Regions from separate parts of the Amycolatopsis sp. NPDC004747 genome, predicted to be linked through region 2. Evidence: predicted binding sites of a transcription regulator. Region 2 holds the regulator's gene; the other holds the start of a gene.

Region 1 (5,928 bases), on a different contig from region 2:
GCGGTCAGGGTGCCGGCCAGCGCCGCGACCCACGGGATCTTGTCGCCGGTCCCGGCCAGGTGCTTGACCAGCCCGGCGACCGCGAAGGCGCCGGTGATCTCGAGCAGGAACGCGCCGGCGTTGTAGAGCACGCGGCCGGCGACCTTGCGCGCGAGCAGCGTGCCGATGCCGGCGACCAGGTGCGCGGCCAGCACGACCTCGAACGGCGCGATGAAGAACCCGATGACGAGCGGGATCTCGGTGAACGAGATGGTCCAGGAGATGCCGCTGCGGACGTCGACGTTGATGCCGAGCTGCTCGGCGAGCAGGAAGGCGATCGCGAGCACCGGCCCGATCCACAGCAGCCGGTCGTTCCACTCGAACGGCAGCCACGAGCCGACCGCGAACGCGGCGACGAGCCCGAGGCTCAGCACGGCGAAGGTGTAGACGCGGAAGCGGCGTTCGTCGGTGCGGGCTTCGGCGGAGACGGGCGGTGTCCCGGAAGCGGCTCCCGGCCCGGGCTGCGCCTGCGCGACGGCGTCGCCGTGGGCGTTGGTGTCCGGCATCCGACCTTCCCTCCCGGCTTGTCCACCGGTGCTGATCCGTGACTTCGGGTGTGGACAAGGGCCATACCGTACCCCGTAGGGCGTACCCGTGTCCCTTTCGAGACAGTAAGAGATCACCCCAGGGTTAACAATGCCTCGAACGCGCTGACCTGCGTGGACCAAGGGGTGAAAGGGCAGGTGTCGTAATCGGGGCAGTTCTTCGCGCATCCGCAGCCGCGTAGCGCTTCAATGGCTGCATGCACAGCGATGTGATTGCCACCGAGCACGCGACGCGGCTCGCGGCGGTGGATCCCCTCCTCCCCGGCTCGACTCCCTTCGAAGCGGCGGAAAACGCGGTGGTGCTGGAAGTGGCGACGGGCGACTCCGCCGCGTCCGGGCTGGCCTCCCGCGTCCAGGTCGACCGCGACGCCCCGAACGCCCCGTGGCGCGCGCTCACCGAGCACCGCCTCGACCTCCAGCTGGCCGGCCCGCAGCCGGCGGCCGTCCTCGACGCCCTCCTCACCCGATGGGATGAACATCTGCGCGCGGTCGCCGAGCGTGGCGACACGGAGACGGCGGCGATCGTCCCGCGCGCGAGCCGCGACGCCGCCGGCGCGCGGGAAATGCTGCACCACGGCTTCGCCCCGCTGCGGGTGATCGCGGTCCGGCCCGCGCAGCGGCTGGTGCCGGCCACCCCGCTCGGGACACCCGGCGTCAAGATCCGCCGCGCCGAGCCCGGCGACCTCGAAACCGCGGTGGCGCTCGGCATGGAGCTGCACTCCTACGACGCCCAGTACGGCACGGTGAACTGGCGCACCGGCGTCGAGGAGATCCTGGCCAAGGACCTCGCCGAGCAGCTGAAGCGGCCGGAGCCGCCGTTGTGGATCGCCGAGCTGTACGGCCGTCCGCTCGGCATGGTGAGCGTCCAGCACCCCGGCGAGACGGGCTGGATCAGCGGCCGCGTCGCCGCTTCCCGCGTGGGTTACCTGTCGTCACTGGCCGTGGCGGAGGCGGCGCGGTCCTCCGGCGTCGGCACCGCGCTGGCGACGCACGCCCACCACGTCCTCGACGAGGAAGGCGCCGACGTCGTGCTGCTGCACCACGCGGCGGCGAACCCGCTGTCGACGCCGTTCTGGTACGCGCAGGGCTACCGGCCGCTGTGGACGTACTGGCAGCGTCGACCGGCTGTTCGGTGAACTACTGGAGGATTACCCGGGTTCCCCGGGGCTTATAGGCTTGTCCTCGCCGCCAGCGAGGGGAGCCTGAAGTGACCGACCAGCGGGATTCCGCGCCGAGAGCGCCCGAAGGAGTCGACACCGAGAAGCCGTCCGCGGCCCGGATCTACGACTGGTACCTGGGCGGTACCCAGAACTGGGCCGTGGACCGCGAGTTCGGCAGGCGCATGGAGCAGCAGTGGCCGCTGGTGCGCCCGGGGTCCAAGCAGAACCGCGAGTTCATGAACCGCGTGGTCCGGGCGGCGCTGCGGGCCGGGATCCGCCAGTTCATCGACCTCGGCTCGGGCGTGCCGACGGCGGGCAACGTCCACGAGGTCGTCGAGGCGGAGCTGCCGGAGGAGCACGACGCGAAGGTCGTGTACGTCGACTACGAGCCGGTCGCCGTCGCCCACGCGACGCTGATCCTCGAAGAGGGCATGGCGACCGACTGGGCCGGCATCGTCCAGGCCGACATGCGGAACGCGAAGTCCGTGCTGCGCTCGGAAGAGACGCGCCGGCTGATCGACTTCTCGCAGCCGGTCTGCCTGATCATGGCGGCGGTGCTGCACTTCGTCGGCCCCGACGACGACCCGGACGGCCTGCTCGCGACCTACCGCGACGCACTGGCGCCGGGCAGCTGGCTGGCGATCTCGCAGATGAGCGAAGGCGACGGTTCCGGCCCGCACCTGGACGGGCTGCGGTGGTTCGTCGAGCAGTACCGGAAGACGAGCAACCCGGTGTGGCTGCGCAACCGGGAGGAGATCGAGCCGCTGTTCGGCGACTGGCCGATCCTCGAGCCGGGCATCGTGCACCTGCCGGACTGGCGACCGGACCGGAAGATCAACGCGCTGGAGGCGGAGGCAAGGCCGTTCGCCTGGTGCGCCGTCGCGGAGAAGCCCGGCCGATGAGCCCGAGGAACACAGCGGCGCGAAGTGCCTCCGTTGAGGGCGGCGGCGGGGGCATGGATGGAGCGCCGATCGCGCCGGCCGGGGTGGACATCGAAAAGCCGTCCGCGGCCCGCGTCTACGACTGGTACCTCGGCGGCACGCACCACTGGGCGGTCGACCGCGAGTTCGGCAAGCGCGTCGAGAAGGTGTGGCCGCTGATCCGGCCGATCTCGCGGCAGAACCGGGCGTTCATGAACCGGGTCGTCTCCGCCGCGGTCGACGCCGGCATCCGCCAGTTCGTCGACCTCGGCTCCGGTGTGCCGACGGCGGGCAACGTGCACGAGATCGTCCGCGACCGGCTGCCCGCCGGAGAAAGCGCTTCCGTGGTCTACGTCGACTACGAGCCGGTGGCGGCGGCGCATTCGCGGCTGATCCTCGAGCGCGAAGGCGCGTCCGGCTGGGCCGGGCTCGTCGAGCGGGACATCCGCCGTCCGGAAGACGTCTTCGGCCATCCGGTGACCCGGGAGCTGATCGACTGGTCGCGGCCGGTCTGCCTGCTGATGATCACCGTGATGCACTTCATCGGCCCCACGGACGACCCGGAGGGGCTGATGGCGGCGTACCGGGCGAAGCTCGCGCCCGGGAGCTGGCTGGCCCTGACACACGGCACGTGCCGCGACGACGCCCCGCCGGACCGCGCCGCCGAAGTGCGCCGGTTCATCGAGGCCTACCAGGCGACGTCGAACCCCGCGTGGCTGCGTTCGGCGGAGGAGCTGCTGCCCTGGTTCGGCGGCTGGCCGCTGCTCCCGCCGGGGATGACATCGTTGCCGGATTGGCGCCCGGAGGCCCCGCCGAACGCCATCGACACCGAGACGCGCCCCTTCGCCTGGTGCGCCGTCGCCCGTCGGCCGGCGCGCTGACCTGCGCTTTCCCCGATCGCTGTGGGCGAACGCACCATCGGAAACAAACACACCCATCGGAGAGTTGAGCTAGGCAGACTCAACTAACCGAGGAGTGCACATGTCCGACACCCGCCTCCTGCCCGTGCTCCCGCTCGATGACGACGTCGTGCTGCCGGGCATGGTCGTCCCGCTCGACCTGACCGACACCGAGACGCGGGCCGCGGTGGAGTCCGCCCAGGCCAAGACGCCGAGCCAGGCGTCCTTCCCCGGCATCCGGTCGACCGGCTCGACCAAGGCCGAGGTCCTCATCGTCCCGCGCGTCCACGGCGAGTACGCCGAGTTCGGCACCGTCGCCACGGTCGAGCGCATCGGCCGCGTGCCGGGCGGCAAGGCCGCCGTCCTGCTGCGCGGCACCGCCCGCGCGGGCGTCGGCCGGATCGCCGACGGTCCCGGCGCCGCCCGCTGGGTGCACGCCGAGGACGCCCCCGAGACCACGGACGACCAGACCGCGAAGCTCGCGGCCGAGTACAAGGCCGTCGTCATTTCGATCCTCCAGCAGCGCGGCGGCTGGCAGCTGATCGACGCCGTCCAGCAGGTCGAGGACGCCTCCGCGGTCGCCGACCTGTCCGGCAACGCGCCGTACCTGTCCACCGAGCAGAAGCTCGAGCTGCTGTCCGCCTTGGACGTCAGCGCGCGCCTGGAGAAGGCCCTCGAGTGGAGCAAGGAGCACCTGGCCGAGCTCGAGGTGACCGACACGATCCGCAAGGACGTCGCCGAGGGCATGGAGAAGCAGCAGAAGGAGTTCCTGCTGCGCCGCCAGCTCGAAGCGATCCGCAAGGAGCTCGGCGAGCTCGACGGCACCACCGACGAGACGGACTACCGCGCCCGCGTCGAGGGTGCCGAGCTGCCCGACGCCGTCAAGAAGGCCGCACTGGCCGAAGTGGACAAGCTGGACCGCACTTCCGAGCAGTCCCCCGAAGGCGGCTGGATCCGCACCTGGCTGGACACCGTCCTGGAGCTGCCCTGGAACGAGCGCACCGAGGACGTCTACGACATCGCGGCCGCGCGGGCCGTTTTGGACGCCGACCACGCGGGTCTGGACGACGTCAAGGAACGCATCATCGAGTACTTGGCCGTGCGCAAGCGCCGCGCGGAATCGGGTCTCGGCCCGGTCGGCGGCCGTCGTTCCGGCGCGGTGCTCGCCCTCGCGGGTCCTCCCGGGGTCGGCAAGACGTCGCTGGGTGAGTCCGTCGCGAAGGCCATGGGCCGCAAGTTCGTCCGGGTGGCGCTGGGCGGCATCCGCGACGAGGCGGAGATCCGCGGTCACCGCCGCACCTACGTCGGCGCGCTGCCGGGCCGGATCGTTCGCGCCATCAAGGAAGCCGGCTCGATGAACCCGGTCGTGCTGCTCGACGAGATCGACAAGGTCGGCGCCGACTACCGCGGCGACCCGACGGCGGCGCTGCTCGAAGTGCTGGACCCGGAGCAGAACCACACGTTCCGCGACCACTACCTCGAGGTCGAGCTGGACCTGTCCGACGTCGTGTTCCTGGCCACGGCCAACGCGCTGGAGACCATCCCCGGCCCGCTGCTGGACCGCATGGAGCTCGTCACGCTGGACGGCTACACCGAGCACGAGAAGGTCACCATCGCCCGCGACCACCTGCTCCCCCGCGAGCTGGAGCGCGCCGGCCTGGGCACCGCGGACGTCACGCTGACGGACGCGGCGTTCAGCCGGATCGCCGCCGAGTACACCCGCGAGGCGGGCGTGCGCGACGCGAACCGGACGATCGCCAAGGTGCTGCGCAAGGTCGCGACCAAGGTGGCGCTGGACGAGGTCTCGCTGCCGCTTTCGATCGACGCCTCCGACCTGGAGACCTACCTCGGGCGCCCGCGGCACATCCCGGAGTCGTCGCTGCCGGCGTCGACGCAGCGCACGGCGACCCCGGGCGTGGCGACCGGCCTGGCGGTGACCGGCGCGGGCGGTGACGTCCTGTACATCGAGGCGTCGCTGGCCGACGAGGAGTCCGGCGCGTCCGGGCTGCAGCTGACCGGCCAGCTCGGCGACGTGATGAAGGAGTCGGTGCAGATCGCGCTGTCCTACCTCCGCTCGCACGGCGCGGAGCTGGAGCTGCCGGTCGGTGACCTGCGCAAGCGCGGCATCCACGTCCACGTGCCGGCCGGCGCGGTCCCGAAGGACGGGCCGTCGGCGGGCGTCACGATGACCACGGCGCTGGCGTCGCTGCTTTCCGGCCGCGTGGTCCGCGCGGACGTCGCGATGACGGGCGAGGTGTCCTTGACCGGACGCGTCCTCCCGATCGGCGGCGTGAAGCAGAAGCTGCTGGCGGCCCACCGGGCGGGGATGAAGACGGTGATCATCCCGCAGCGCAACGAGCCGGAC
Region 2 (5,928 bases):
CGCACACGGTTACGTGTCCGACCCGCCCAGCCGGCAGGCCAACTGCGCGGCCGGGAAGGTCCCCAACTGCGGGCAGATCGTCTACGAACCGCAGAGCGTCGAAGGCCCGAAGGGGCTGCGCAGCTGCAACGCCGGCCTGTCGCAGTTCGCCGAGCTGGCCGACGAGTCGAAGCCGTGGCCGGCCAAGTCGGTGGGCAGCACGGTGACGTTCAACTGGGTGTTCACCGCCCGGCACGCGACGTCGAACTACGAGTACTACGTCGGCAACACGCGCGTCGCGGTGTTCAACGGCAACAACCAGCAGCCGCCGTCGACGCTGTCGCACACGGTGAACCTGGCCGGCTATTCGGGCCGGATCAAGGTGCTGGCCATCTGGAACATCTCGGACACGGCCAACGCCTTCTACAGCTGCGTCGACCTCCAGGTCGGCGGGGGCGGCACCACCCCGCCGCCCACCACGACCACGACGACCCCGACCACGACGACCCCGCCGCCCACCACGACGACCACCACCCCGCCCACGGGTGGCACCTGGGCGGCGGGCACGGCGTACAAGGTGGGCGACGTCGTGACGTACGGCGGCGCGAGCTACCGCTGCATCCAGCCGCACACGGCGATCGCGGGCTGGGAGCCGCCGAACACCCCGGCGCTCTGGCAGCGCCAGTGAGAGTGGTCCTGGCCGTCGTCGCGCTGCTCCTGACCGGCTGCGCGACGACGGCCCCTCCGCAACACAACGCGGCCGACGTGATGTTCCTGCAGATGCTGATTCCCCAGAACCAGCAAGGGATCGAGATCGTCCGGCTGGCTTCGGCCCGCCCGGTCCCGGCGGCACTGAAGGAGCTGGCGGCGGCGATCGAGGTGACTCAGCAGACCGAGGTCGACGACATGCGGCGCTGGCTCCGCGAGTGGAACGAGCCGGAGACCGTGGCCCCGCAGGCGCACGCCGGCCACGGCGGCATGAAGATGACTTCACCGGACCTGGTGGGAGCGTTGCGGACCGCCTCGGACGGCGAGTTCACCCGCAAGTTCCTGGACGTCCTGACGGGCCAGCAGCAGGGCGCGGTCGAGCTGGCCCGGACGGAGAACGGAACCGGCGGCGGGGTGAACGCCCAGGCGCGGGACCTGGCGCGGCGGGTGATCGAGTCCCGGACCGCCGAGGTCAAGCAGCTGCTGAACGTCAAGGCGTGATCCCGCGGCGGTGAGCGGCCGGGAGGGGCTGCTCACGCACGAGGGCCTCCCCGGTCCATCCGGGGAGGCCCTCGTCGTTCAGTTCGTCAGCGGCGCTTGGGCCGCCAGACCACCATCGCCGTCTGCTGGTTGAGCGGCACCAGGTCCCGGCGGTAGGACGCGTGGGCCGCCGCCGTCGCCTGTTCCGCGGCCACGTACGCCGCGGCCAGTTCTTCGGTCAGCTCGGTGATCCGGGCCCGCAGCGCGTCGACCTGGTTCTCCAGCTCGATGATGCGCTTGATGCCGGCCAGGTTGACACCGTCCTCCTGCGACAGGCGCTGGACCTCGCGCAGCAGCGCGATGTCCCGCATCGAGTAGCGCCGCCCGCCGCCGGGGGTGCGCCCCGGTGAGACCAGGCCCTGCCGGTCGTACGTGCGCAGCGTCTGCGCGTGCATCCCGGCGAGCTGGGCCGCCACCGAGATGACGAACACCGGGGTCTCCTCATCCCCGTCCTGGGGAATCCCGCCGAACACCACTCTCACCTACCTTGCAGCAGCTCGGTGATCTCGGGCCGGGGGTCGTGCCCGGCCATCGCCTCGGCGTACGCCTCCAGTGCCTCGCGCGCCTTGTCGTCCAGTTTGGCGGGAATCGCCGCCTGGAGGGTGACGAGCAGGTCACCTTGCGAACCGTCGCGCTTGGCGATGCCCTTGCCACGCACGCGCAGCACGCGTCCGCTCGCGGTGCCCGGCGGCACCTTGAGCGAGACCTTGCCTTCCAGCGTCGGCACCGTGATCGTGGTGCCGAGCGTCAGCTCCGTGAAGTCCACCGGCACGGTGATCGTCAGGTCGAGCCCCTTGCGCCCGAACAGCGCGTGCGGAGCCACGTGCACGCGGACGTACAGGTCGCCCGCCTGCGCCCCGCCCCGGCCCGGCTCGCCCTGGCCGGCCAGCCGGATGCGCTGGTCGTCGTCGACGCCCGGCGGGATCCGGACGGTCAGCGTGCGGGTGCGCGTGCTGATGCCTTCACCGCCGCACTCGGGGCACGGGTCGTCGATGATCGTCCCGCGGCCGCGGCAGTCGCGACACGGCTCCGAGAACGCGAACGCGCCCTGGCTGCGGCTGACCAGCCCCGAACCGGAACAGGTCGGGCAGGTCCGCGGCGAGGTGCCCGGCCGGGCCCCGTTGCCGTTGCAGGTCGCGCAGGTCGCCGGGCTCGACAGCCGCAGCGGCAGGGTCGCGCCCTTGACCGCCTCGACGAAGTCGATCCGGACGTCCGTCTCGACGTCGGCACCGCGCTGCGGCCGGTTCGCCGTCGCGCCCGCCGACGACCGGCCGCGGCCGAAGATCCCGCCGAGGATGTCACCGAGGCCGCCGAAGCCGCCCTGCTGACCCGCGCCGGCGCCGGCCTGGCCGAAGATGTCGCCCATGTCGAAGCTGCCGCCACCGCCGCCACCGGGGAAGTTGAAGCCGCCCCCGCCGCCGAACAGCCGCCGCGCCTCGTCGTACTCCTTGCGCTTGCTCGCGTCGGAGAGCACGCCGTAGGCCTCGGAGACCGCCTTGAACTTCTGCTCCGCCTGCGCGTTGCCGGCGTTCGCGTCCGGGTGGTTCTCCTTGGCCAGCTTCCGGTAGGCCTTCTTGATTTCGTCCGCGGTGGCGTCGGAGGAGACGCCCAGCTCACGGTAGAAGTCCTTACCGATCCATTCCCGTGCACTCATCGGGCGTCTCCTCCTCCCACTGGGTTTCTCCTACTGCTGCTGCTCATCGGCTCCGCCGCCGAGTGGCAGCTCGCCACTGGCGGACGGGGCCGCGCCGGGCTCGTGGTCGGTCACGCCGACCAGCGCCGCCCGCAGTACGCGGTCCCCGAAGCGGTACCCGCGGCGCATGACCACGGTGACCGTCGGGCCCGCCACGTCCGGCGAGGTGTTGTGCTGCACGGCCTCGTGCACGCTCGGGTCGAAGGCCTCGCCCTCGGTGCCGAACGACTCCAGGCCCGCGCGCTGCAGGCCGCTGATCAGCTTGTCGCCGACGGCCTTGAACGCACCGGTGAGGTCGCCGTGCTGCTCGGCCCGCTCGAGGTCGTCGAGCAGCGGCAGCAGGTCGTTGACCACGGTCGCCTTCGCGCCGATCACGACCGCCTCGCGGTCGCGCTCGACCCGCTTGCGGTAGTTGGCGTACTCCGCCTGCAGGCGCTGGAGGTCGGCGGTGCGCTCGGCCAGCTCCTTCTCCACGTCGGAGACGACCGCCACCGACTCGTCCACAATGGACTCACCCAGCGAGGGGCCCGCGTGCTCCACGGGCGCCTCGTCGGGGTCCGGCGCCGCGTGGGCCGGACCGGGCGGGCGGACCTGCCCGGTCTGGGGGTCCACCCGACGACGGTCCCGCACGACCACCGGCTCCTCGGGGCCTCGGCCCTGGTTCTCGGATTCGTCGTAGCTGTGGGTCACTTCTTCGGGTCCTCTTCGACGATCTCGGCGTCCACCACGTCATCGGCCTTGGCCTGGCCGCCGGCCGCACCGGCGTCCCCGGCCGCACCCGCGGCACCCTCGGCGCCCGGCTGAGCGGCGTTCGCGTTGGCGTACAGGGCGGTGCCCAGCTCCTGCGAAGCGGCGTTCAGCTTCTCGATCGCCTCGCGGATCTTGGTCGAGTCCGTGCCCTTGAGCGACTCGTTGGCCTCGTCGATCGCGGACTTGACCTTGCCCTTGAGGTCCTCGGGCAGCTTGTCGTCGTTGTCCTTGACGAACTTCTCGGTCTGGTAGACCAGCGTCTCCGCCTGGTTGCGGGTCTCCGCTTCCTCGCGGCGCTTCTTGTCTTCCTCGGCGTGGGCCTCGGCGTCCTTGACCATGCGCTCGATGTCGTCCTTCGGCAGCGCGGAGCCACCGGTGATCGTCATCGACTGTTCCTTGTTCGTGCCCAGGTCCTTCGCGGTCACGTGCACGATGCCGTTGGCGTCGATGTCGAAGGTGACCTCGATCTGCGGCACGCCACGCGGGGCCGGCGGGAGACCGGTCAGCTCGAACATGCCGAGCTTCTTGTTGTGCGCGGCGATCTCGCGCTCACCCTGGAACACCTGGATCTGCACCGACGGCTGGTTGTCGTCCGCGGTGGAGAAGATCTCCGAGCGCTTGGTCGGGATCGTGGTGTTGCGCTCGATGAGCTTGGTGAAGACGCCACCCTTGGTCTCGATGCCGAGCGACAGCGGCGTGACGTCCAGCAGCAGGACGTCCTTGACCTCGCCCTTCAGCACACCGGCCTGCAGCGCGGCGCCGACGGCGACGACCTCGTCCGGGTTCACGCCCTTGTTCGGCTCACGCCCGCCGGTCAGCTCCTTGACCAGCTCGGCGACGGCCGGCATGCGGGTGGAACCACCCACGAGCACGACGTGGTCGATGTCGCCGACGGAGATGCCCGCGTCCCGGATGACGTTGTTGAACGGCGCCTTGGTGCGGTCGAGCAGGTCCGAGGTGATCTTCTGGAACTCGGCGCGCGAGAGCGTCTCGTCGAGGAACAGCGGGTTCTTGTCCGCGTCCACGGTGATGTACGGCAGGTTGATGCTGGCCGAGTTCGAGCTGGACAGCTCGATCTTCGCCTTCTCCGCCGCCTCGCGGATGCGCTGCAGCGCCATCTTGTCCTTGGTCAGGTCGATGCCGTTCGTGGCCTTGAACTTGTCGACCAGCCACTTGACGATGCGCTCGTCCCAGTCGTCACCACCGAGGTGGTTGTCACCGGAGGTGGCGCGGACCTCGACGACGCCCTCGCCGATCTCCAGCAGCGAGACGTCGAAGGTGCCACCACCGAGGTCGAAGACCAGGATGGTCTGCTCCTTCTCGCCCTTGTCCAGGCCGTACGCCAGCGCGGCGGCGGTCGGCTCGTTGACGATCCGGAGCACGTTCAGGCCGGCGATCTGCCCGGCCTCCTTGGTGGCCTGCCGCTGCGCGTCCTCGAAGTACGCCGGGACGGTGATGACGGCGTCGGTGATCGTCTCGCCCAGGTACGCCTCGGCGTCGCGCTTGAGCTTCATCAGCACGCGCGCGCTGATTTCCTGGGAGGTGTAGTTCTTCCCGTCGATCTCGGTCTTCCAGTCGGTGCCGATGTGCCGCTTCACGGACCGGATGGTCCGGTCGACGTTCGTGACGGCCTGGTTCTTCGCCGGCTGGCCGGTCAGCACTTCACCGTTCTTGGCGAAGGCGACGATCGAAGGGGTGGTCCGGGAGCCTTCCGAGTTGGCGATGACCGTCGGCTCGCCGCCCTCAAGGACGGCGACGACCGAGTTGGTCGTGCCGAGGTCGATGCCGACCGCTCGCGCCATGGTGCTTCCTCCTGTGTACGGCTGCTATGTTCGTGACCTGCAGGTTCATTCTCGCCTTGAGCGAGGCCCTGGCAAGTTTTATCGGGCCTTCACGAGCCTCGTCAAGCCGGACTTGAGTCGACTGCGCTCAACCTCTGTACCCAGCCTAACGAGACGGTTCGGGTTCTTGTTCCCGGGCCCGGCACCCGACCGGTGTGTGACGCCGCTCACTCAGCGGGCGACCGCCGTGACCAGCGGCGCAGCCCGCGACACGGCCACGCGACCTGCCGCGGCCCTGGCGCCACCGAGGGTCGGCCGCCGGCGCCGGCAGCCTCTCCGGCGGTCGCCAGACCCGCCCGAGCGGGCCACCAACCGCCGCCAGGCGGTCGCCGAGCCCACCCCCAGCGGCCCGCTTAACCGCCACCAGGCTGCCCGGCCGCAGCCGGGACCTGCCCGAGCACTCCACCGCGGCCATCC

The links. Region 2 encodes HspR, which represses chaperone genes until heat shock. Its sites were predicted from a motif close to ANNTTGAGTNNNNNNNACTCAANNT; they were not measured.
Region 1: lon (endopeptidase La) is a predicted target of HspR. The motif match lies at 3,607-3,631, and genes of this name have one in related genera.

Annotation. Positions count from the first base shown of each region.
Region 1 covers NZ_JBSGBQ010000002.1:202,092-208,019, forward strand. Annotated here, with positions in the region: gene ACWEGE_RS03300 (putative bifunctional diguanylate cyclase/phosphodiesterase) at 1-545, opposite strand, end outside; gene ACWEGE_RS03305 (GNAT family N-acetyltransferase) at 782-1,720, shown strand; gene ACWEGE_RS03310 (SAM-dependent methyltransferase) at 1,792-2,646, shown strand; gene ACWEGE_RS03315 (SAM-dependent methyltransferase) at 2,700-3,545, shown strand; gene lon (endopeptidase La) at 3,646-5,928, shown strand, end outside.
Region 2 covers NZ_JBSGBQ010000006.1:330,465-336,392, reverse strand. Annotated here, with positions in the region: gene ACWEGE_RS12690 (lytic polysaccharide monooxygenase) at 1-667, shown strand, start outside; gene ACWEGE_RS12685 (DUF305 domain-containing protein) at 664-1,188, shown strand; gene ACWEGE_RS12680 (heat shock protein transcriptional repressor HspR) at 1,275-1,700, opposite strand; gene dnaJ (molecular chaperone DnaJ) at 1,706-2,881, opposite strand; gene grpE (nucleotide exchange factor GrpE) at 2,912-3,610, opposite strand; gene dnaK (molecular chaperone DnaK) at 3,607-5,472, opposite strand.